DNA from 3 places in the Rhizobium sp. 01L410 genome. Region 2 is predicted to be linked to each of the others. Evidence: predicted binding sites of a transcription regulator. Region 2 holds the regulator's gene; each other region holds the start of a gene.
What was found. Region 2 encodes PhoB, which activates phosphate uptake and scavenging genes when phosphate is short. Its sites were predicted from a motif close to TGTCATNNANCTGTCAT; they were not measured.
Positions count from the first base shown of each region.

Region 1: a site for PhoB is predicted at 3,596-3,612, ahead of AC1DV9_RS17550 (DUF1045 domain-containing protein). Genes of this name have one in related genera too.
Region 3: a site for PhoB is predicted at 5,704-5,720, ahead of AC1DV9_RS10200 (alkaline phosphatase). Genes of this name have one in related genera too.

Region 1 covers NZ_JBFTST010000007.1:251,457-258,894, forward strand. The annotation lists gene puuE (allantoinase PuuE) at 1-745, opposite strand, end outside; gene AC1DV9_RS17535 (AzlD family protein) at 833-1,138, opposite strand; gene AC1DV9_RS17540 (AzlC family ABC transporter permease) at 1,135-1,800, opposite strand; gene AC1DV9_RS17545 (AraC family transcriptional regulator) at 1,907-2,764, opposite strand; gene AC1DV9_RS17550 (DUF1045 domain-containing protein) at 2,812-3,519, opposite strand; gene AC1DV9_RS17555 (NAD(P)/FAD-dependent oxidoreductase) at 3,635-4,810, opposite strand; gene mnmC2 (tRNA (5-methylaminomethyl-2-thiouridine)(34)-methyltransferase MnmC2) at 4,809-5,528, shown strand; gene AC1DV9_RS17565 (response regulator) at 5,523-7,438, opposite strand, start outside.
Region 2 covers NZ_JBFTST010000003.1:71,871-79,308, forward strand. The annotation lists gene AC1DV9_RS07560 (aspartate aminotransferase family protein) at 1-1,030, opposite strand, end outside; gene AC1DV9_RS07565 (GcrA family cell cycle regulator) at 1,455-1,991, shown strand; gene phoB (phosphate regulon transcriptional regulator PhoB) at 2,058-2,741, opposite strand; gene phoU (phosphate signaling complex protein PhoU) at 2,774-3,487, opposite strand; gene pstB (phosphate ABC transporter ATP-binding protein PstB) at 3,534-4,349, opposite strand; gene pstA (phosphate ABC transporter permease PstA) at 4,365-5,687, opposite strand; gene pstC (phosphate ABC transporter permease subunit PstC) at 5,684-7,165, opposite strand; gene AC1DV9_RS07595 (substrate-binding domain-containing protein) at 7,326-7,438, opposite strand, start outside.
Region 3 covers NZ_JBFTST010000004.1:97,481-104,918, reverse strand. The annotation lists gene AC1DV9_RS10220 (MFS transporter) at 1-1,277, opposite strand, end outside; gene AC1DV9_RS10215 (ABC transporter permease) at 1,459-2,670, opposite strand; gene AC1DV9_RS10210 (ABC transporter ATP-binding protein) at 2,667-3,356, opposite strand; partial or broken gene AC1DV9_RS10205 (hypothetical protein) at 3,356-3,801, opposite strand; gene AC1DV9_RS10200 (alkaline phosphatase) at 3,880-5,634, opposite strand; partial or broken gene AC1DV9_RS10195 (hypothetical protein) at 5,752-5,935, shown strand; gene AC1DV9_RS10190 (aspartate-semialdehyde dehydrogenase) at 6,047-7,081, shown strand; gene AC1DV9_RS10185 (lytic murein transglycosylase) at 7,272-7,438, shown strand, end outside.

The sequences.
Region 1 (7,438 bases), on a different contig from region 2:
CCTTGCCTTCCGCATAGAGCGTGTCGAAGGCGTCCTTCAGATAGGTGAAGAACTGATCGCCGGAATTGAAACCCTGCGGGGTGGCAAAGCGCATGTCGTTGGTCTCGAGCGTATAGGGAACGATCAGGAACGGCTTGCCATCCGCGCCCTTCACCCAGAAAGGCAGATCATCGGCATAAGAGTCCGACGAATAAAGGAAACCGCCCTCTTCCTGGACGAGCCGCAGCGTGTTGTCCGAGGGCTTGCCCTGGTACATGCCGTAGGGCCGCTCGCCGGTCAATTCGGTATGCAGGCGCACGGCTTCGAGAATGTGCTTGCGCTCCAGATCTTCCTGAAAATCCTTGTATTCCAGCCAGCGATAGCCGTGACTGGCGATCTCCCAGCCGGCTTCCTTCATCGCATCGACGGCTTCCGGATTGCGGGCCATGGCCAGTGTCACGCCATAGACGGTTGCCTGCACCTTGAGTTCGGTGAACAGCCGCCACAGCCGCCAGAAACCGGCGCGCGAGCCATACTCATAGATCGATTCCATATTGAGGTTGCGCTGCCCCGGCCAGGCAGCACCGCCGACGATTTCCGACAGCAGGTTCTCCGAGGCCGGATCGCCATCGAGAATACAGCTCTCGCCGCCTTCCTCGTAATTGATGACGAATTGAACGGCGACATGCGCGCCGCCCGGCCATTTCGGATCGGGCGTGTTGCGGCCGTAGCCGATTAGATTGCGCGGATAGGTATCGGATGCCATGAAATCACCTTCTCGAGGACAGGCGAAACGGTAACACCCGGAGAGCGAAAGTCGAGCCGGAAACGCGAAAGTCTCTCACGAAATCACTCAGCTAAGCCCGATCGCCCTGAGGACCGCGACGCAGACGACGCCCGATGCGACGGCCGCCAGCATTGGCAAACGAAGCGCTGCGAGCGCGGTGACGGCGCAGGCGATGGTCTCGGCAATCCCGGTCGCAAAGGCTGTCGGCGCGACGACGGCCATCAGCACCGCCGGTGGAATGGATTCGATCGCCTTGCGCCTGCTGCCGTCGAGCGACACATGGCGAATGAGGAAGAGACCGCTGACGCGCGTCAGAATGGTTGCCGCCGCCATCGCCAGGATGGCAAGCAATGTCGAGAAATCGAGCGTCATGGCGTCACCTCCACGCGGCGCTTGCCGCTGACCATCGCGGCGGCAAGCCCGGCCAATGCGCCGGCAGCGATGTACCATACACCGGGGATGAAATGCTGCGTCAGGACGGCCGCCGCACCGCTGGCGAGCAGGACCGCACCGGTCTCCGATCCCTTCCAGAAACCCATGACCAGCACGATGAAGACCGCAGGAAAAGCGAAATCGAGGCCCAGAGTGACGGGATTACCGAGGAAGGCGCCGAGTGTTGCCCCCGCGAGACTGGACAGCAGCCAGGTCAGATAAAATGGCGTGGCAAGCCCAGCAAACCAGGCCGGCGTCAGCCGCGCGATACCGGCCCGGAATTCGGCCATCGCCCAGATCTCGTCGGCGAGGAACAGCACCGAGAAATAACGGGCGCGCGGCGCAAAGGCCTGCATTTTGGTGCCGATCGAAGCGCCCATCAGCACGTGGCGGATATTGACGAGCAGTGCCGCAAAGCCGAGGCCCGCCCAGGAGGCCGGATGCGTCCAGATATCCATCGCCACGAATTGCGACCCGCCGGCAAAGACCAGCGCGCTCATCAGTGCGGTCTCAAGCGGCGACAGCCCCTTGGTCGCAGCGACTGCGCCGAAGACCAGGCCGATCGGGATGACGGCGGCGATCAGCGGTGCGATCGCGCGCATACCGCCGGAAAATTCCGCCCAGAATTCATTCTTTTTCACGTTCAAAAACTCCGCTTGCTGCGGAGGTCATAGAGCGGCGCAAGAACGCCGTCTTGAACGAAAGTGATTACCGGGCGCGGTACTGGCCGGGTGTCAGTCCGGTGCGGGCCTTGAAATGCCGGGTGAAATGCGCCTGGTCCGCAAAGCCGCATTCGAGCGCGATCTCCGCCGGCTGTTCGCCTGCCTGCAGCTTGCGCCGGGCAATCCTGACGCGGACATCTGTGAGGAAGGCATGCGGCGTGATGTGGAACTCCTTGCGGAAGGCGCGGATCAGATGCGCACGGCTGAGACCAGCGATAGCGGCGAGCTCTTCGAGACCGATATCGCTTTCATATTGCTCTACCAGATAGTCGCGCGCCCGGCGCACCGCCGACCGTTCGGCGCTATCGACAGGAATGATGATCGAGCTGCCATGCTGGCGGAACATCGCGTCCAGCACCAGGAACATGCCCTGCCCGGTCTCCAGCGCCCCGGCCCCCGTCTCCAGTGTCCTATGCGCCTCCAGAAAGGCATTGGCGAGCTTTGGATCATGGAGGATCTGCTTGCCGAAGGCCGGCGTGCCGTGGAAGGCCCGGCCGGTCACGTCCTCAAGAATTTCCCGGAACAGTGCCATGTCAGGGTAGATCATCCGGTAGCGGTAACCGCCATCCGTCGGCGCACCGTCATGCGTCTCGCCGGGATTGATCAGGTAGAGATCGCCCGGACCGGATGCCTCGCGCGCACCACGGATCGTGGCGATCTGGCTGCCGCTCTCGATGGCGCCGATGCTGAAAGTATCATGCGCATGCGGCGCAAACTCGTGGGTCAGGAAGGTCGCGCTCAGGCATTCCATGCCGTCGAAGCGCCGGTCGCGCCAGAAGCGGGTCGTCTCCGCCCCGGCAAGCGGCATGGCAACAGTCGCCTGTTCCTGGGAAATATTCTGCATCGCGCCGATATAGCAGTTTTCCGCAGCCGCTTCTTGAACAAAAGTGATCAGGCGATCTTGCGGGCGCTGACCTTGCCCATCGGATGCAGCGAATGAACGCGGAACGGCCCGCCCATGCCCTCTTCCATCATCAGCGCGATATTGGAGATGGCGATCGGCTCCGCCAGCACCGGCTCGAAGATGCCGCGCAGCGCCTGTTCGATGCGCGGCATGTCGACAACATTGACTGGCCCGGTCACCGGCATGTGGAACCGGTATTCGTCCATCACATAGGGGTTGCCCCAGCGGTGTAGATTCGTGAACTGCGCCGCCGACAAGCCGTCGGGATCACTCCGCTCGATATCGGCTTCCGAAAGTGGCGCCCGGAAGCCATCGAAATGCTGAACGATCGACGATGCGAGATAGCGGACATTCTCGCATGGCAGCGTCGGAACCAGGCTGTAATAGTTTCCAAGCCGCGCCACTTCGATGCGCGGCACGCTGAACGGCTGGAACGTGCCGGAAAAGCGCATCAATTCCCGCAATAGTTGCGCTTCAGATACCTCCGCGGAGAGGTGGAACGGCGCCTTCAGCACGCCATGAAAGCCATAGCGGCGCGGGACGGCCGTGTGGAAGGCAATTTCGTGAATGCCGAGTCCGCGAACGGCCGGCGGCTCCAGCATCTCGCCCGAAAAAACGTTGCGGCCAAGCCAATTGGCCGCCACATGGCTGAGCGGATCGCTCGGCGAAGGCGTGAAGCAAATGGCATAGCGCATGCGATTTCCTCCATCTGAGAATGCGGCGCACGGCCGAATCCGGCGCCGTCGATGCGCAAGCAGATAGGTGATTTGCATGACAGAATAACGAAATATACTCTGGACGAATTCACGTTTAGCGTGAAGCGGCCGTGATATGGCTCGAAAGCGCGAAGCTTTCAGGCAGGTCGAAGGAGAGCTTTTCGCCTGCAATTGGTGCAACGACAGCTTCGGCAAGCCGATGCGCCAGGCCGAAGCTGACCTTGAAACCGCCGGTCAGCGCATGCAGATGCGGATGAAGCGGGTATGGCCCCACCATCGGATCGCGGTCGATCGCCTTCGGCCGCAAGCCGGCCCAGCGCTCGATGACGGGCGCATCGCGCAGGACCGGCGCCATCTCGCGCGCAGCGACAATCAGCGGATCGAGTAGCGCATCTGTGGACAACGGTTCCGCAAAGCTGTTCTCGCTGGTGCTGCCGACCGCGACATGCCCGCCCTCATGCGCAACGACATAGAGCCCGTCGCGGAAGATCGTCGGCATTGCGGGATCGACATCGGCTTTCAACAGCGCCGCCTGCCCCTTCACCGGTTGCCCGAGCGGCTGCGGAAGATCAGGCGTGAAGCGCTGAAGGATTGGGAACGATCCGTGCCCGGCGGCAATGATGCAATCGCCGAAGCCGATGCTCCGGCCGCCGATAACGGCAATCCGCGCCCCTGTATCAAGGCTGTCGAGCGCCGCCTCCTCCAGAAGCCGAACATGCTTCGCCCGCATCAGGAACGCCCGGAGGACGGCGATCAGCGCGCGCGGCGCCACCCGACCGGCCAGCGTATCGTGAACGAAGCCGCTCTCGCCTGCTGCCGCGTCGATCCAACCCTGAACAGGTGGTACATCGCTGACATGCCAGTGAAACGCCCGTCCCTGCTGACGCCAGTTGGTTTCGGCATCGGCGGAGTGACGGAGCGCAATGGTCTTCAGATGCGGCTTCGGCAACGGGATAAGACGGCCGGAGCGCTGGTAGCCGGCCGAAAGCCCGGTTGCCACCTCAAGCCCCGCGATCTCGCTCTCAAGGCTGACCAGGGCATCGAACTGGAACTGCTTCTTGGCATTCCACTTGTCCGGCATATGCGGCATCAGCGCGCCGAGCAGACCGCCGCTGGCTCCCTGCCCGATCGTTGCTGCATCGATCAGCAGCGTATCGATGCCCTGCCGCTCGGCGTAAACCGCCGCCCACAGACCCATGATGCCGCCGCCGGCGATCAGAAGATCGGCGGATTGACCGGAGAGAAGAGCCGGACTATCGGCTTGTGGCATGACAGATATCGATCCCGATCAGATTGGCAGCAAAAGCCAGCCGCTCGAATGGCGAGACGGCGATATGCCCTATTCGCAGGCCTTTGGCGACCACTTTTATTGCCAGACCGACGGCCGCCTCGAATGTAGCCACGTCTTCCTCGCGGGCAACGGCCTGCCGGAACGCTGGGCTAAAAAGCAGAGTTTCCAGATCGGCGAACTCGGCTTCGGCACAGGCCTGAACTTCGCCGAGACCTGGCGGCAGTGGAGGCTACAGCGCAGCGACGGCCAGCATCTGCACTTCATGTCCTTCGAGCTTTATCCGATGCAGCGCGAGGAGATCCACCGCGCCCTGTCGCACTGGCCCGAGATCGATGCCGAACGCGATGGGCTGACGTCCGCCTGGACGAATGCACCAACCGGCATCGTTAGCCTCGATCTCGATCCGCAAACGCGTCTCACTGTCGTCTGCGGTGCCGCGTTAGACGGCGTGAAGGCTGCAGAGCCAAACTTCAATGCCTGGTATCTCGATGGCTTCGCCCCGTCGCGTAATGGCGACATGTGGTCGGAAGAGCTGATGCGGCTGGTCTGCGAGAAGACGGTTCCGGGCGGCAGCTTCGCCACTTATGCCGCAGCCGGTTTCGTCCGCCGCAATCTCGTCGCCGCAGGCTTTGCGGTCGAGCGCCGCAAGGGCTTTGCGGGAAAGCGCGAAATGCTCTGCGGCACGAAACCCCTATAGGCCGGAGCGGCCCGGCACCGGCTCGGTCTTGCCGAGCCATAGCTGGATTTTCTCCTCCAGCAGTTCCGGGCTGATCGGCTTCGACATGTAGTCATCCATCCCGGCATCGAGGCAAAGCTCTCGGTCGCTTTCCAGCGCATGCGCGGTAACGCCGATGATCGGCACACGATGCCCCTGCCCGCGCTCGCGGGTCCGGATCGCCCGCGTCGCATCGTGGCCGTTCAGGACGGGCATCGACACGTCCATCATGATGATGCGTGGCGAATGGGTTTCCCAGGCATTGACCGCTTCCTGGCCGTTGTTGACCACGAGGAAGCTGAGATTGGTGCCCTGCAGGATCTGCGTGAAGACAATCTGGTTGACCTCGTTATCTTCGGCCACCAGCACATCGACGAACTCGGCCTTGCGCCGAGTCTCCTCGCGCACGGGTTCCTCGAATCCCGGCTCCTTGAGTTGCGCTTCCGCCTGCAGCCGCGCGAGCTCGGTTTCCGAAGCCTGCTTCACGCGCTTGGCCCGGACGACCTCGACGATCGTGCCGCGCAGCAGGTTTGCGCGGGCCGGCTTCATCAGGTGCGCCTGGCCGTTCAGCGCCGCGAACTCCTTCTCGGAGCCCGAAATATCCATCGACGTCAGGAAGATGATCGGCAGGTTCTCGAACCGCGGATCGGCGCGCAGCCGGCGCGCTACTTCGGCCCCGTTCATGCGCGGCATGTGATAGTCGAGCACCAGCGCATCGACCTCGACGCCGACCTGATGCGCGGCCTCCAGAATGGCAATCCCCGTCGCCCCGCTTTCGGCCGCCACGCCGTCGAAGCCCCAGAGCGTCAGCTGTTCGCTGAGAATCGCGCGGTTCACCTCGTTGTCGTCGATGACGAGAATGCGCGCGCCGCGCACATTGACCGGCAGCGGCTTGGGATCAAGCTTGGCGGCGGCGACCGCGAACGGCAGATTGACAGTGAAGACCGAACCCTTGCCGGCTTCGCTCTCGGCATGGATATAGCCGCCGAAGAGGTCGACGAGCCCGGCGGTGATCGCCAGCCCGAGACCGGTTCCCTCATGGCGCCGTGTCGAGGAAGAATCGACCTGCGAGAACTTGTCGAAGACCGATTGCAGCTTTTCGGCCGGGATGCCGATGCCGGTATCCTCGATCCGTAGCTCGACCATCACCTCACCATCCGATCCCTGCCGGAACCCGATATCGACGAAGACATGGCCCTTCTCGGTGAATTTCACGGCGTTGCCGACCAGATTGGTGACGACCTGCCGGAACCGCCCGGCATCGCCGATGACGGCGGCAGGCAGGTTCGGATCGGCGCGTACCAGAAGTTCCAGATCCTTCTCCGCCGCCTGCGACGACAGGAGCGTTGCGACGTCCTCGACCGCCTCGACGAGATCGAACGACGCCTTGCGCAGCTTCATCTGCCCGGCATCGATCTTCGAGAAGTCGAGAATGTCGTTGATGATCGTCAACAGCGCATTGCCTGATTTGACGATGATATCGATGAAGGTCTTCTGCCGCGCATCCAGATCGGTCTTCGCCATCAGCTCGGCCATGCCGAGAACACCGTTCATCGGCGTGCGGATTTCATGGCTCATGTTGGCGAGGAATTCCGACTTCGCACGGTCGGCGGCTTCGGCGCGCGACAAGAGCCGCTGCAGCTCGCCTTCGCGCTGCTTCATCTCGGTGACATCGGTGAACAACGCGATCCAGTGGCCGCGTTCGCTGATCGTCGCCTCCATGTTCACCCAGCGCTCGCCGAGGATATGGAAGACGGTGATGATCGGCTCACGCGCGGCGATGGAACTGCGCCAGTAATGCAGCGTATCGGCGGCCGAACCGTCGAAATCGCCGCGCTCGGCGCAGAAATTGAAGAGATCGATCCAGCCACGCCCTGCGGCGAGATATTCGG
Region 2 (7,438 bases):
GTTCAGTCGAGGGAACGGCGGCCTTGATACCGAGCAGCAAGCCCTCGCCGCGGATATCCTCGATCACATCGGGATAGCGGTCCTTGAGCGATGCCAGGCCCTGGCGGAAGACCAGAGCGACGTCACGGACATGCTGCAGGAAGCCTTCGGCAAGGACGATGTCGAGCACAGCGCCGCCAACAGCCATGGCGAGCGGGTTGCCGCCATAGGTCGAGCCGTGGGTGCCGGCCTTCATGCCGGACGCAGCTTCCGCCGTTGCCAGGCAGGCGCCGAGCGGGAAGCCGCCACCGATGCCCTTGGCGACAGCCATGATGTCAGGGGTCACGCCGGACCACTCATAGGCAAAGAACTTGCCGGTACGGCCGACGCCCGTTTGGACCTCGTCGAGAATGAGCAGCAGGCCCTTCTCGTCGCAGAGCGCGCGCAGCGCCTTCATGAACTCGGTGGTCACAGGGCGAATGCCACCCTCGCCCTGAACCGGCTCGATCAGAATGCCTGCGGTCGCATCGGTGATTGCGGCGCGCACAGCGTCGATATCGCCGAAGGGCACCTGGTCAAAGCCAGGCGCCTTGGGGCCGAAGCCTTCGAGGTACTTTTCCTGCCCGCCTGCAGCGATCGTCGCCAGCGTCCGGCCGTGGAAGGCGCCTTCGAACGTGATGATATGGAAACGCTCGGGATGGCCCTTCGAATACTGGTAGCGGCGTGCGGTCTTGATCGCGCATTCCAGGGCTTCCGCGCCGGAATTGGTGAAGAACACCTTGTCGGCGAAAGTCGCCTCCGTCAGCCGCCTGGCGAGCTTTTCCTGCCCGGGGATTTCATAGATGTTGGACAGGTGCCAGACCTTGTCGGCCTGTGCCTTCAGGGTATCCACGACATGCGGATTGCTGTGGCCGACCGAGGTCACCGCGACGCCGGCACCGAAATCCAGATATCGTTCGCCGCTTTCGGTAATCAGCCACACGCCCTCACCTCGCTCGAACCGCAATGGGGCACGAGAATAGGTATCATATAGCGGCGCGGCTTCAGCCATGGCGCGGTCTCCTGTCAACTTACGGGCAACCGGACTCCGGCTAAAAACCAGGTCCGAAAAATTAAAAATGCCGCCTTTCGGCGGCGACTTGCACTATTTACTTTTCGCACTGCAATGTCAACAAAACTGCGGCTTTCGTGGCTTCTGAGAGACGCTCAAGCAATGTCGCGTTTTATCAACAGCTAATGTTGCAGAAATGACTCTCAGGGGAAGCAAGTTGGGGAAAACCCCGAATTCGATTCATCCGGATTCCTGCGACTCTTGTCACGGAGTCAGCCTCACACTAGGTTAAAACTCAATTACTAGACTGCATGCGGCGGAACTAGTCACCAAAATTAGTCAAGCGTTTCTTGTGTCGGATTCGTCCGGGGCAAACAGTGAGGGATTCTGCCTTCGCAACGCTTAAACGGCGGAGACACAGGGCATGAACTGGACAGACGAGCGGGTCGAGAAACTCAAGAAACTGTGGTCCGAAGGGCTGAGCGCGAGCCAGATCGCTGCCCAGCTTGGCGGCGTCAGCCGTAACGCCGTTATCGGCAAGGTTCACCGTCTGGCGCTGCCGGGCCGTGCGAAGGCCGGCGGCAACGCCACGGCTGCCCGCGCTCCCAAGCGTACGGCGGCAGCACCCCGCGCCCCAACCTACGCATCGCGTCTGGCGACGACCCGTACGGTCACCCGCCAGCAGGGCGCGACGATGCTGAAGGAAGAGATCGAAATCGACGTGATGGAGGAGATGGAATACCGTCCCGCCAAGAACGTGATCGTCCCGATTTCCCGCCGTCTCGGCCTGACGGAGCTCACCGAGCGCACCTGCAAGTGGCCGGTCGGCGATCCCTTGAAGGACGATTTCCACTTCTGCGGCTGCGAAAGCCCGGATTCTTCGCCTTACTGCACCTACCACCAGCGTCTGGCCTACCAACCGGTCAACGAGCGCCGCAGGGCAGCAGCCCGGGCAAACTGAGCCGGGTAAGCACAAACGAAAAACGGGCCTTACGGCCCGTTTTTTTGTGTCTCAATTCCGAAAGCTTCAAGCTTCCATCGAATATCCAGCGCCGCGAACGGTGCGGATGACATCCTGCATATTGGAGAAGTTCAGCGCCTTGCGCAGACGGCCGACATGGACATCGACGGTGCGCTCGTCGACATAGATGTCGTGACCCCAGACGCCATCCAGAAGCTGCGAGCGCGAGAAGACGCGGCCGGGAGAGGCCATCAGGAATTCCAGCAGGCGAAACTCGGTCGGTCCGAGACGGACTTCGCGGGTCTTGCGATGAACGCGGTGCGTCTCGCGGTCGAGTTCGATATCGCCGCATTTCAGCACGGTCGAGAGAACTTCGGGCTTAGCGCGGCGCAGCATCGCCTTGACGCGAGCGACGAGCTCGGGCGTCGAGAACGGCTTGACGACATAGTCGTCGGCGCCGGTCGACAGGCCGCGAACGCGTTCGCTTTCCTCGCCGCGCGCCGTCAGCATGATGATCGGCAGACGCTCGGTCTCCGGGCGCATGCGCAGCCGGCGGCAAAGCTCGATGCCTGATACGCCAGGCAGCATCCAATCAAGGATAAGAAGGTCCGGCGTCCGCTCCTGAAGGCGGATTTCCGCCTCATCGCCGCGCAGGATGGTGTCGACCTCGAAACCTTCGGCTTCGAGATTGTAACGAAGAAGCACGCTCAGTGCTTCTTCGTCTTCAACGACTGCAACTCTCGGGATCATTCTGTTCTGTCTCCTGAGGCCCGGTCCGGATATTATTCCGTGACCGCGCCGACGGTGTTGGCGGTGTCGTCCTTCGGACGCTCGCCCTCCGGCTGGGCGCCGGTCGCCATGTAGTAGATGGTTTCTGCGATGTTGGTGGCGTGGTCGCCGATGCGTTCGATGTTCTTGGCACAGAACAGCAGATGCGTGCAGCTGGTGATGTTGCGCGGATCTTCCATCATATAGGTCAGGAGCTCGCGGAACAGCGAGGTGTACATCGCGTCGATTTCCTCGTCGCGCTCGCGGATCGACTTCGCCTTGTCGGCGGCGCGCGTCGTGTAAACGTCGAGCACTTCCTTTAGCTGGACGAGCGCCAGTTCGGAGAGATGCTCCAGGCCGCGGCCGAGCTTGCGCGGAACGCCGGTGCTCTGCACGGCGATGACGCGCTTGGCGGTGTTCTTGCCGAGATCGCCGACGCGTTCGAGGTCGGCGGCGATGCGGATCGACCCCATGATCTCGCGCAGGTCCGACGCCATCGGCTGGCGGCGGGCGATGGTGACGATCGCCTTGTCGTTGATCTCGCGCTCGGCGTGATCGAGGATCACGTCGTCGGAGATGACCTTCTGCGCCAGTGCGCCGTCGCCATTGACCAGCGCGCGCACAGCGTCGGAGACCATCTGTTCCGCCAGACCGCCCATCTCGGAGATGCGGCGGGTCAGGAACTTCAGATCTTCGTCATATGCAGAAAAGATATGTGTCGATGCCATGGGAAATGTCCTTGAGTGTCTCTATCGGAAGTCGTGACGCCAAAGATCAGCCGAAGCGGCCCATGATGTAGTCCTGGGTGCGCGGATCGTCCGGATTGGTGAACATCTTGTCGGTGTCGTTCTCCTCGACGAGGTTGCCGAGGTGGAACATGGCGGTGCGCTGCGAGACGCGGGCCGCCTGCTGCATGGAGTGCGTCACGATGACGATCGTGTAGCTTTCGCGCAGCTCGTGGATCAGCTCCTCGACCTTTGCGGTTGCGATCGGATCGAGCGCCGAGCAGGGTTCGTCCATGAGGATGACCTCAGGCGAGACCGCGACGGCGCGGGCGATGCAGAGACGCTGCTGCTGGCCGCCAGACAGGCCGGTGCCGGATTCATGCACACGGTCCTTGACCTCGTTCCAGAGGCCGGCGCGCTGCAGGCTGGTTTCGACGATCTGGTCCATGTCGGCCTTCGACTTGGCGAGGCCGTGGATGCGGGGGCCGTAGGCGACGTTTTCGTAGATCGTCTTCGGGAACGGGTTCGGCTTCTGGAACACCATACCGACGCGGGCGCGCAATTCGACGACGTCGATATCCGGATCGTAGATATCATCGCCATCGAGCGTGATCTTGCCGGTAACGCGGCAATTGTCGATCGTGTCGTTCATACGGTTCAGGCTGCGCAGGAAGGTGGACTTGCCGCAGCCGGACGGGCCGATAAGCGCGGTCACGGTGTTTTCACGGATGTTCAGCTTGACGTCGAAAAGCGCACGTTTCTCGCCATAATAGACCGAAACGTCCTGGCCGATCATCTTGTAAGGGATGCTGTTCATCTTCTGGTCCAGAGCCTTCTCAACTGCTGCTTCTGTCAACATGTTCATGGGTTTCTACTCCGTTTACCAGCGGCGCTCAAAGCGACGGCGCAAGAGGATGGCTCCGATGTTCATGACGATCAGGAACAGGAGCAGGACGATGATGGCACCCGAGGTACGCTCCACGAAGGCGCGTTCGGCTTCGTTGGCCCACATATAGACCTGGACCGGAAGTGCCGTGGACGGATCGAGCGGCGTGGTCGGCGCATTGGCGACGAAGGCGACCATGCCGATCAGCAGCAGGGGCGCGGTTTCGCCGAGCGCATGCGCCAGGCCGATGATGGTGCCGGTCAGGATGCCCGGCATGGCGAGCGGCAGCACGTGGTGGAACACCATCTGCATCTTCGATGCGCCGAGACCGAGAGCGGCCGAGCGGATCGACGGCGGTACGGCACGCAACGCAGCACGGGTGGCGATGATGATGGTCGGCAGCGTCATCAACGTCAACACCAGGCCACCGACCAGCGATGCGGAACGCGGCAGGCCCATGAAATTGATGAAGACGGAGAGGCCGAGCAGACCATAGACGATCGACGGAACAGCAGCGAGGTTGTTGATATTGACCTCGATCAGATCCGTCAGCTTGTTCTTCGGCGCGAACTCCTCAAGATAGATCGAGGCGGCGACACCGATCGGCAGAGCAAGAACCAGAACGATCAGCATCAGGTAGAGCGAGCCGATGAGAGCGACGCCCAGACCTGCCGCTTCCGGACGGCTGGAATTGCCATTGACGAAGAGGCCTGTGTTGAACTGCTTGAAGAGAGCACCGCTCGCCTTCAGCTCGTTCATCCAGCCGACCTGCTTGTCGTTCACCTTGCGGTTCTTCTCGTCGACAGAGAGATCGATCTGGCCCTTGCTGGCGCTATCGATATTGGCGTCGGCAAGCACCGTGACATTGACCCTCTTGCCGATGATCGACGGGTCGGAAACGACCATGTCGCGCAGCTGGATCGGAGCGCCCTTGGAGAGCATGGCCGAAGCATCGCGGACGTCAGGACGGCTCGAGGCGTTCACATTCAGCTGCTTGACGATGGCGTCACGCAGCAGGGCACCATAGTTGGCGGAGACGAGGACCGACGGATCGGTTGCACGCTTGTTGCTCGGGTCGATCGTCTTTTCGGTGAATTCCACCGGAAGCGTGATCGCCGTCTGCTGGAAGGCGGTATAGCCTTGGCGGATGACCGTCGAGAGCAGGATCGCCAGAAAGATCAGGCCGAAAGATATGGCAGCGATGCCATAGGCCTGGAAGCGGCGTTCTGCGGCATAGCGGCGCTTGATGCCGATGTCGCGGCGTGCTGGAGCCTTGGAGACAGTGATGCCTGCAACGGGAGAAACAATATTCGTCATTCGTACTGCTCCCGGTATTTGCGCACGATGTAGAGCGCGTAGATATTGAGGCAAAGCGTGATGAAGAAGAGGGTAATGCCGAGCGCGAAGGCGACCAGCGTCTGCGGCGAGGTAAACTCGAGGTCACCCGTCAGCTGGTTGACGATCTTGACCGTCACCGTCGTCATCGGCTCGAAAGGATTGATCTGGATGCGGGCGGCAACACCGGCTGCAAGCACGACGATCATTGTTTCGCCGATGGCGCGCGATGCGGTCATCAGCAGCGCACCGACGATGCCCGGAAGAGCGGCGGGAAGCACGACCTTCTTGATGGTTTCGGAGCGCGTGGCGCCGAGGCCGAGCGAACCGTCACGCAGCGCACGCGGCACGGCGGTGATGATATCGTCGGACAGCGAGGACACGTAAGGGATCAGCATGATACCCATGACGATACCGGCGGTCAGAACGCTCTGTGCCTGGATGAAGTTCGTGTAGTCGCCGGTCAGAAGACCGCTGACCTGCGACGACAGATCGCGCAGGAACGGGCCGACGGTGACGAGCGCGAAGAAGCCGTAGACGATGGTCGGGATACCGGCCAGAACTTCGAGCAGCGGCTTGGCAAGCGAACGAATTTTCGGCGAAGCGTATTCGGCCATGTAGATGGCGGCGAAGAGGCCGACCGGTACGGCGACCAGCATGGCGACGGCGCCGATGTAGAGCGTGCCGAGCAACAGCGGGATCAGGCCGAACTGACCGAAGGACGAGCTGCCGGCACCCGCGAAGCGCGGATCCCAGACGGTGCCGAAGAAGAAGTCCGCGGCGGGAACGCTGGCGAAGAAGCGAATGGCTTCCGACAGCATCGACAGAACGATGCCGATGGTCGTCAGAATGGCGATAGACGAAGACAGCAACAGGCCCCAGAGCATGACGCGCTCGACGCGGTTGCGGGCCCTGAAGCGTGGCTTGACGCCGCGCAGGGCGTAGAGCGCGCCGCCGACGGCAAGTACGAGCACGATCGCGCTCATGATCAGACGGCTGGAAGCGCTTTCGGCATTCAGCAGCTTGGCGGCATCGAGCATGTAGGGCTGCGGCTCACCGGCGAGCGGAACGCCCTTCTCGTTGAGCTTGGCCTGAACTGCCTTGGTGTCGGAGCCGACTGCCGTGACTTCTTCGGATGTGAGCAGGTTCAGGCCGCGGCCGACGGTCGCGACCATGCTGTAGCTCAGATCCTGCTCGGCAGTGGTCTTCGCCTTCACATCATCGGGAAAGGATTCGCGGACGGTGGATTCGATGATGCCTGGGCTGGCGGCGAGCCAGACACAGAGAACGATCAGGGCCGGAAGGATGGCCCAGATGGCGGCATAAGCGCCGTAATAACCCGGCCGCGAATGCAGCACGGAAGACTTGCCCCCGGCAAGTGCCGTGGCTCGGCTGCGGGCGGCCACATAGGCCAGCGCGCCAAGCACCACGAGACACAAGAGTATAATGGATGTGCTCATTCTTTACGTCCCCAGGCGCTCGGCCCCAAAAGCACGGGCTGCGATATCGCCGCCGGCTTCCCAATCATGGAGAAACTCGAAACCTTGCGCCTGACCGGGCAAGGGTACCTCAGTCGAAAACCGGCGCGGCACCCCCCAAGGCACCGCGCCAGCTTATTGATTACATCGTCTTTTCGGCTTCTACGGCCTTGCGGATCTCTTCGCGCTCGGCGTCCGGAGCAGCAACGAGGCCGTATTCGACGAGCGGGCTGTCAGGGCCGATCATCTGGTCGG
Region 3 (7,438 bases), on a different contig from region 2:
CCCTTGGCCTTGTCGCCAGCGGCGATGACGTCGAAGCTGGTGATGGTGGCATCGCTGATCTTGACCGTTGCCGGCTGTCCGGCAGGGCCGGGCACCACGTCGTAAGGCACGGAGTTCTTGGTCAGGAACGCCGTTGCCACGTCGCAGGAGCTGGTGAACTTCGACGTACCGGTCGGGTTGAACTGGAACTTGCAGTCTGCCGGATCGGCGGTCACCGTTGCGCGGATCGAAGCCTGTGCCTCATAGAGGGCCGGATTGGCCATATAGGTCATCGCCTTGAACAGCGGCTGGTAGGTGATGGCGGCGATAAGCAGACCCGCCATGATGATCGGCTTGCGGCCGATCTTGTCCGACAGCGAGCCGAAGACGACGAAGAACGGTGTCGCCAGGATCAGCGCGATCGCCACCATGATATTGGCCGACTGCAGATCCACCTTCAGAACGTTCTGCAGGAAGAACAGCGAATAAAACTGACCGCCGTACCAGACGACAGCCTGACCCATCGTTGCACCGAGCAGCGCGATGATGGCGATCTTGGCATTCTTCCAGGTGCCGAAGGCTTCCGTCAGCGGTGCCTTCGAACCCTTGCCCTCCGCCTTCATCTTCTGGAAGGCCGGGGATTCGTTCATCTTCAGACGAATCCAGACCGAAACGCCGAGCAGCAGAATGGAAACCAGGAACGGAATGCGCCAGCCCCAGGCCGCAAATGCCGTCGTACCGAGTATCTGCTGCACACCGATAATGACGATCAGCGACAGGAAAAGGCCGAGCGTTGCCGTCGTCTGGATCCAGGATGTGAAGTAGCCGCGTCGGCCATTCGGCGCGTGTTCCGCGACATAGGTCGCAGCACCGCCATATTCACCGCCGAGCGCCAGACCCTGCAGCAGGCGGAGCACGATCAGGATGATCGGAGCCGCGATGCCGATGGTCGCCGCACCCGGAAGGATACCGACGAGGAAGGTCGAGAAACCCATGATCAGGATCGTGACCAGGAAGGTGTATTTGCGGCCGACGAGATCGCCGAGGCGGCCGAAGACCAGAGCGCCGAATGGACGGACCAAGAAGCCTGCCGCGAAGGCAAGAAGCGTGAAGATGTTGCGCGTGGCTTCGGGATACTGGGTGAAATAGGTGGCACCGATATAGGTTGCGAGCGCACCATAGAGATAGAAATCATACCATTCGAAGACCGTACCGAGCGACGAGGCGAAGATGACCTTCCTTTCCTCGCCAGTCATCGGACGGGCTTTTGCGCTCTCGGCGCTTGCGATATTTGCCATTGTCTGTCCTCCACAGAATGATGAGCAGCAAGGCGCGTCCCAAACTCTCCTCAAAGTATGCCCCTGGACGCGGCTCGCCTGTGAAGAGTGTGGCAGAAAAGGATTCGGATAAAGAGAGCGGCTTTGGGATTATGACTTTAGTCTAACGTGTTTGCACAGCTTCGCGTAGCAGCCTGCATTATCACGCCCTCAGGGCTTCAGCCGGAGATTGCCGGTAGGCCAGAATCGCAGGCAGCGCAGCAAGAACGGCGCCAAATGCAATCAGCACTCCGGCCATCATCAGGTCGGCCCGGACAAAGCCCACCGGCATGACAATACCGCTGCTGGCGCTGAAGAAACCGGAAAGTAGAGACGCTGCGCAATAGCCCAGCGCAAAACCGCCCGCGATGCCAAGGGCGATCAGCGCAAAGAACTCGCCCCAGACAATACCGAAGATGGCCAGGCGCGGCGCGCCGAACGCCCTGAGCGCTCCGATCTGGCGGCGGCGCTGACCGATATGGATGACGGTCACCAGGATCAGCGATGCGGCGACCAGCCCCTGTGCGCCGGATGCCACCGCGACCAGAATACGCTTCGCATCGCCGAGCGTTGCGTAAAGATTGGTCAGCACTTCGCCCGGAAAGACCGCGACCGTGTTGCCGCTGCGATAGTCCTGCCGCAGCTTGTAGGCATCCGCGATCGACTTCGGCTTGACGAGAATGGCGGGCAGGCCAGGCAAGTCGCCGGACCAGCTATCATCGACCGCGTGATCACCCTCGTGATCGTGGTCCTCATGGGCCGCATTATCGGATTCAAGGCCATGGATATGCCAGACCGCTTGGATCGGTACCAGGATCGCCCGGTCCCAGGCGGTCCCGGTCGGCTTCATGCGGCCGGTCACGCGATAAGCGATTTCGGTATGGGTGTGACCGCCGGTTTCGACTGAGCCATGCATCGGCTTGATCTCAAATCCGAGCGGCAAGCTGACCGCTGCGCCGACAACGGCTTCGTTCTCCGCGGCAAAGCCACGACCCTCGCTGAACCCGCCGGAGAGATTGTCGGGCAGGGCCAGGCTGGTGCCGGCGATCGGATAGCCGGAAAAGGAATCGCCGAAGCCGATCGGCGAAACCCAGGCGACCCGCGGATCGGCAGCCAGCTTGGAGAGAATACTACCCGGCATCAGCGGCAAGGGCGAGGGCTGCAGGAAGACGGATGACAGCACAAGCTGCGTCTCGCTGCCGCCAGCGCCGATCACGAGATCGAACCTGTCGGCCGCCCGCGCGCTGCCGAGCCGTAACGCCCTTTCCTGCAGGACGACAGCAACGCCGAGTGCCGTTGCCAGGGCAACCAGCAGGACCACGACGAGCGAACCTGCCCAGAGTCGGCGAAGATCGGCGGCCATGAACCGGATCATGCCGCCACCTCGTTGCTGAAGGCGTCTTCAACGATGCGTCCCGAGGACAGCAGCAGGCGGCGGTCCATGCGGCCTGACAGATGCGGATCATGCGACACGACGATCAGCGTGCTGCCTTCCGCAATCGCCAGATCAAGCAGCAGGTCGCCGATGACGCGGCCGGTTTCGGCATCAAGGCTGGCGGTCGGCTCGTCTGCGACGATGACGCCCGGCTTGCGCAAAAGCGCACGCGCAATCGCCACCCGCTGCATCTCGCCGCGCGACATCGTCTCGATGTTCTGATTGGGCCGTGAAAGGCCGGTCCGCATCAGCAGTTCATGCGCACGCAGCACCATCTGAGCATCAGCAACACGCGACAGACGGGCGGGCAATAGAATGTTCTCGATGGCCGAAAGCCCCGGAAACAGATGAAAATCCTGCATTACGAGTCCGATGTTACCCGCTCTGAAGCGGTCGCGGTGGCTCTCGGACAAAGCGCAGATATCGTCACCGTTCCAGCAGACGGATCCGCGCACCGCACGTTCCAACCCGGTAATGATGTTGACGAAGGTGCTCTTGCCTGAGCCGGAAGCCCCGGTCACCGCAACCCGGCTGCCGGCAGACAGCGCCAGCGCGCCGATCTCAAGCGCCGGTGCGTTGAGTCCGCTGAACGTCACCGACAGATTGCTGATCTCGAGCGCCAGCATCAGACCGCTGAATATTCGGCCTGGCGCAGGCGCAGCAGGCTGACGAAGCCGGTTTCGGGATCGGTCCACGAGCCGTATTCGAGAATGCCGCGCACTTCGATCGTCTGGCTGGGCTGCACGAAGGTCTGCTTCTCGTCGAGATAGACGACGGCGATATTGTCGGGCCAGTCGGCATCAGACGAGCAGAATGGGCAGAGCGACATCGGAATTTCCGTCAGCACGAAAAACTGCGCTTCCGCTTTCAACGGCGGCGCCATGAAGCCGCGCATGCTGATTTGCCTGCCGGCGAGCGCCTTCACCTTTATTCGACGCCGAGAACGCCGAATTTCCCATAGAGCTCATCGAAGCTGAGCGTTGCGTCGGCAGCTTCGACACATCTTGCAGACATCAGCACCGGCAATGCCATCATCATACCGAAAAGGCTCCGGCGTGTGATCCTATGCATATCAAACTCCTTGCAAGTTCCCGGCCGCAGATCGGCGGCCGGGAAGATTACGCGGAAGAGGCGGTTCACCGCGCTCCGTCAGTTGGTCTGTTTGACACCGAGTGCAAAAGCGTCGGCGAGTACCTTGTAGACATCGCTCTGCTCCATGTAACCGCGGAAGCCTTCGGAGCCCGGACCATCCGACTGCAGGACGACGTCATCGACGGCATGAACGCCGCTGTCGCTGCTCTTCGGAATGTTGCCCTGAACGAACACGGCACCGGGAACATCCTTGTATTGTTCGTTGGCGACATATTCCTTCTTTTCGTTCTGCACGGCAGGAACGAACGGACCGTCGAGCTTCGGGCGGAACGTCTCGTAATGGTCGGGGCCGTTATTCGCACTGAGGAAGAGGCGGCGCGTGACGTCGATCTTGTCGGGATAGCCGTCGCCGTTGTCGTCGGTATAATTCGGGAAGCCCGCTTCGGCATAGGTGCCTACCTTTTCGCGCATCTCCGTGCCCGGCTTTTCGTCATCGACAGTACCGATGATCGAAACGCCATGGGTGTGGTCGCCGGTGACGACGATCAGCGTATCGGGATGGGCCTTCTGGAATTCGCGGGCAAGGCCGACGACCTTGTCGAATTCGATGGTGTCGACGACGGCGCGGTCCCAATCGAGCGGATGGGACATCTTGTCGATCGACGAACCCTCGACCATCAGGAAGAAACCGTCGGGGTTCTTGGACAGGCGATCGAGCGCGACCGTTGCCATCTCGACGAGACCCGGCTGGTTCGGGAATTTCTCGACGGTGCCCTTTTTTAGAAATTCGCGATCGAGCGTGACGTCCATGTTGCCGGTATGGAAGAGACCGAGAAGGTTGCCTTCAGCCGATGCGTTGGCTGCAAGCTCGTTCTTGTCGATGGCAAGCTTGTAGCCGGCGTCCTGGAAGAGCTTGATGTAGTCCTTGTCATCCTTGCGCTTGGAGCCCGGAATGTTCTTTCCGAGGAAGTAGGCAGAACCGCCGCCGAGGACGACTTCCGGCTTCACATCGAGAAGCATCCCGACGATATCGGCCTTGTCGTTGCGATTGCGCGTGTGGGAGACAACCGCAGCCGGTGTGGCGTCCTCGATTTCGGCGGTCGCGACAATGCCGATCGACTTCTTGGTCTGGCGGCGGATCGCTTCCGCAATCGTCTCCACGCGCGGGTCGTCGAGCGAGTCGGGCGTGCGGTCCGCATAAACGCCGATCGCGTTGACGGCTGTCTTGTGGCCCGTCATGTAGGCCGACATGGTATTGGCGGAGTCGGTGGCGACAGCGTTGGTTGCCGATGTGCCGATGAAAGCTGCCGGCGGCACATCGTCCATGTTGAGGCGGCCATTTGCCTTGCCTTCGGTCATACCCTTAGACATGATGCGGGCAGCGGTGCGATGCGCAACGGACAGGCCGTCGCCGATCAGGAAGATGACGTTCTTGGCTTTCGGCGCGTCGCCGGTGCCATAGACGTTCCAGGTAACCGACTTCTTCTCGTCGCCGGCGGAGACTTCGACCTTGTAGTCGCCGGGTGCGGCGATCGTCAGGCCACGCAGGATGACGGCGGAACCGAGTGCCTTGTCGTCCTTACCCTTTTCAAGCTCTACAAACTTGGCCTCGCCCCCGAGAGCCGTCTTGTAGTCCTGACCGTTGACCGTGATCTTCACGTCCTCGGGCTCTACCTGCTTGCTGAGCTCAACCTTGAAGTCAAATGGCGAACCGGCAAGAATCGTTGCGCGATCAAGCGGATAAAGCGTGGTCGCCTGCGCGGCACCGGCAAGAATCGTCGTGGCCGCCAGAGCGGCAAAAATCATACGCATGGAAAACCCCCGTTTTCGTTGCAGTAAATGAACAACGGGCCGGAGATAGCCTTGGGGGATGACATGTCGATGACACCGGTATGACAATCTGCCGCACCGACACCAGGCGCCGCCCGCAGGCGTAAAAACCTTGACTCCTGTGGAAAACGTTTTATGAGCAACGGCGGAAAAGGAATTATCCATGGTTCGCTTCGAACACGCCATTGCTGCATGCAATGACCGGGCACTGAGTGCCGGGGTGGATATTGCCGTTCCGGTTTCTTCCAAAACCAAGGCCAAAACGACGACGAAAACCGTCTGACGTCTCTGGCCTGCCGCTCTCTCCCCGGCTCGGCTGGGGACAGGAAGCCGCGATGATTTCGCGCTTTCCCCCCTCACCGGACAAGAGGAGAGAAGAGAAAGAGAGCTGAAAATGGGTTTCAAAGTAGCAGTCGCGGGAGCAACCGGAAATGTCGGCCGGGAAATGCTCAACATCCTCTCCGAGCGTGGCTTTCCGGCTGACGAAGTCGTAGCACTTGCCTCCTCGCGTTCGCAGGGCACGGAAGTGTCCTACGGCGACAAGACGCTGAAGGTCTTCAATCTCGAAAACTACGATTTCTCCGACACCGACATCTGCCTGATGTCTGCCGGCGGCGAAGTCTCCAAGAAGTGGTCGCCGAAGATCGGCCAGCAGGGCTGCGTCGTCATCGATAATTCCTCGGCCTGGCGCTATGATCAGGACGTGCCGCTGATCGTGCCGGAAGTGAACCCGGACGCCATCACCCAGTTCACCAAGCGCAACATCATTGCCAATCCGAATTGCTCGACCGCCCAGCTCGTCGTCGCGCTGAAGCCGCTGCATGATTTCGCCAAGATCAAGCGCGTCGTCGTCTCCACCTACCAGTCCGTTTCCGGCGCCGGCAAGGATGGCATGGACGAGCTCTTCAACCAGACGCGCGCCGTCTTCGTTGCCGATCCGATCGAGAACAAGAAGTTCACCAAGCGCATCGCCTTCAACGTCATTCCACATATCGATAGCTTCATGGAAGACGGCTATACGAAGGAAGAGTGGAAGGTTCTGGCCGAAACCAAGAAGATGCTCGACCCGAAGATCAAGGTCACCTGCACCGCAGTTCGCGTGCCTGTCTTCATCGGCCATTCGGAATCGGTCAACATCGAATTCGAAAACGAGATCACCGCCGATCAGGCCCGCGACATCCTGCGTGATGCACCGGGCTGCCTCGTCATCGACAAGCATGAGAACGGCGGCTACATCACGCCTTACGAATCTGCCGGTGAAGACGCCACCTTCATCTCGCGTATCCGCGAAGATGCGACGGTCGAAAACGGTCTCAACATGTGGGTCGTTTCCGACAACCTGCGCAAGGGTGCCGCGCTGAACGCCATTCAGATTGCCGAGCTTCTCGTCAATCGTGGCCTCATCAAGCCGCGCAAGCAGGCCGCCTGATACCGAATATTAACCATAGCTTGCTATCAGCCTCGCATGTCGTCAGACTTGCGGGGCTTTCTTTGAACCAGCCAGGCGGCAATCGTGCGGCAGGCGGCCAATCTCGCCAAAAGGTGATCGTGACAAAATCACCCTTGGCTGGCATTCTGCCCGGCATTCCAGCGACTGCAGATCGAGATCGGGGTTTCTCATGCGCATGACAAAATTCTTGGTGGCGGCCATCGCGGCGGTGGGCGCTTTCCATGCAGTTCCGGTAGCGGCCAACGCCGCGCAATGCGGCAATAATGGCGCCGGCTTCGATGCCTGGGTGCAGCAATTCAAGCAGGAAGCTGCAGCACAGGGCGTCAGCCAGTCGGT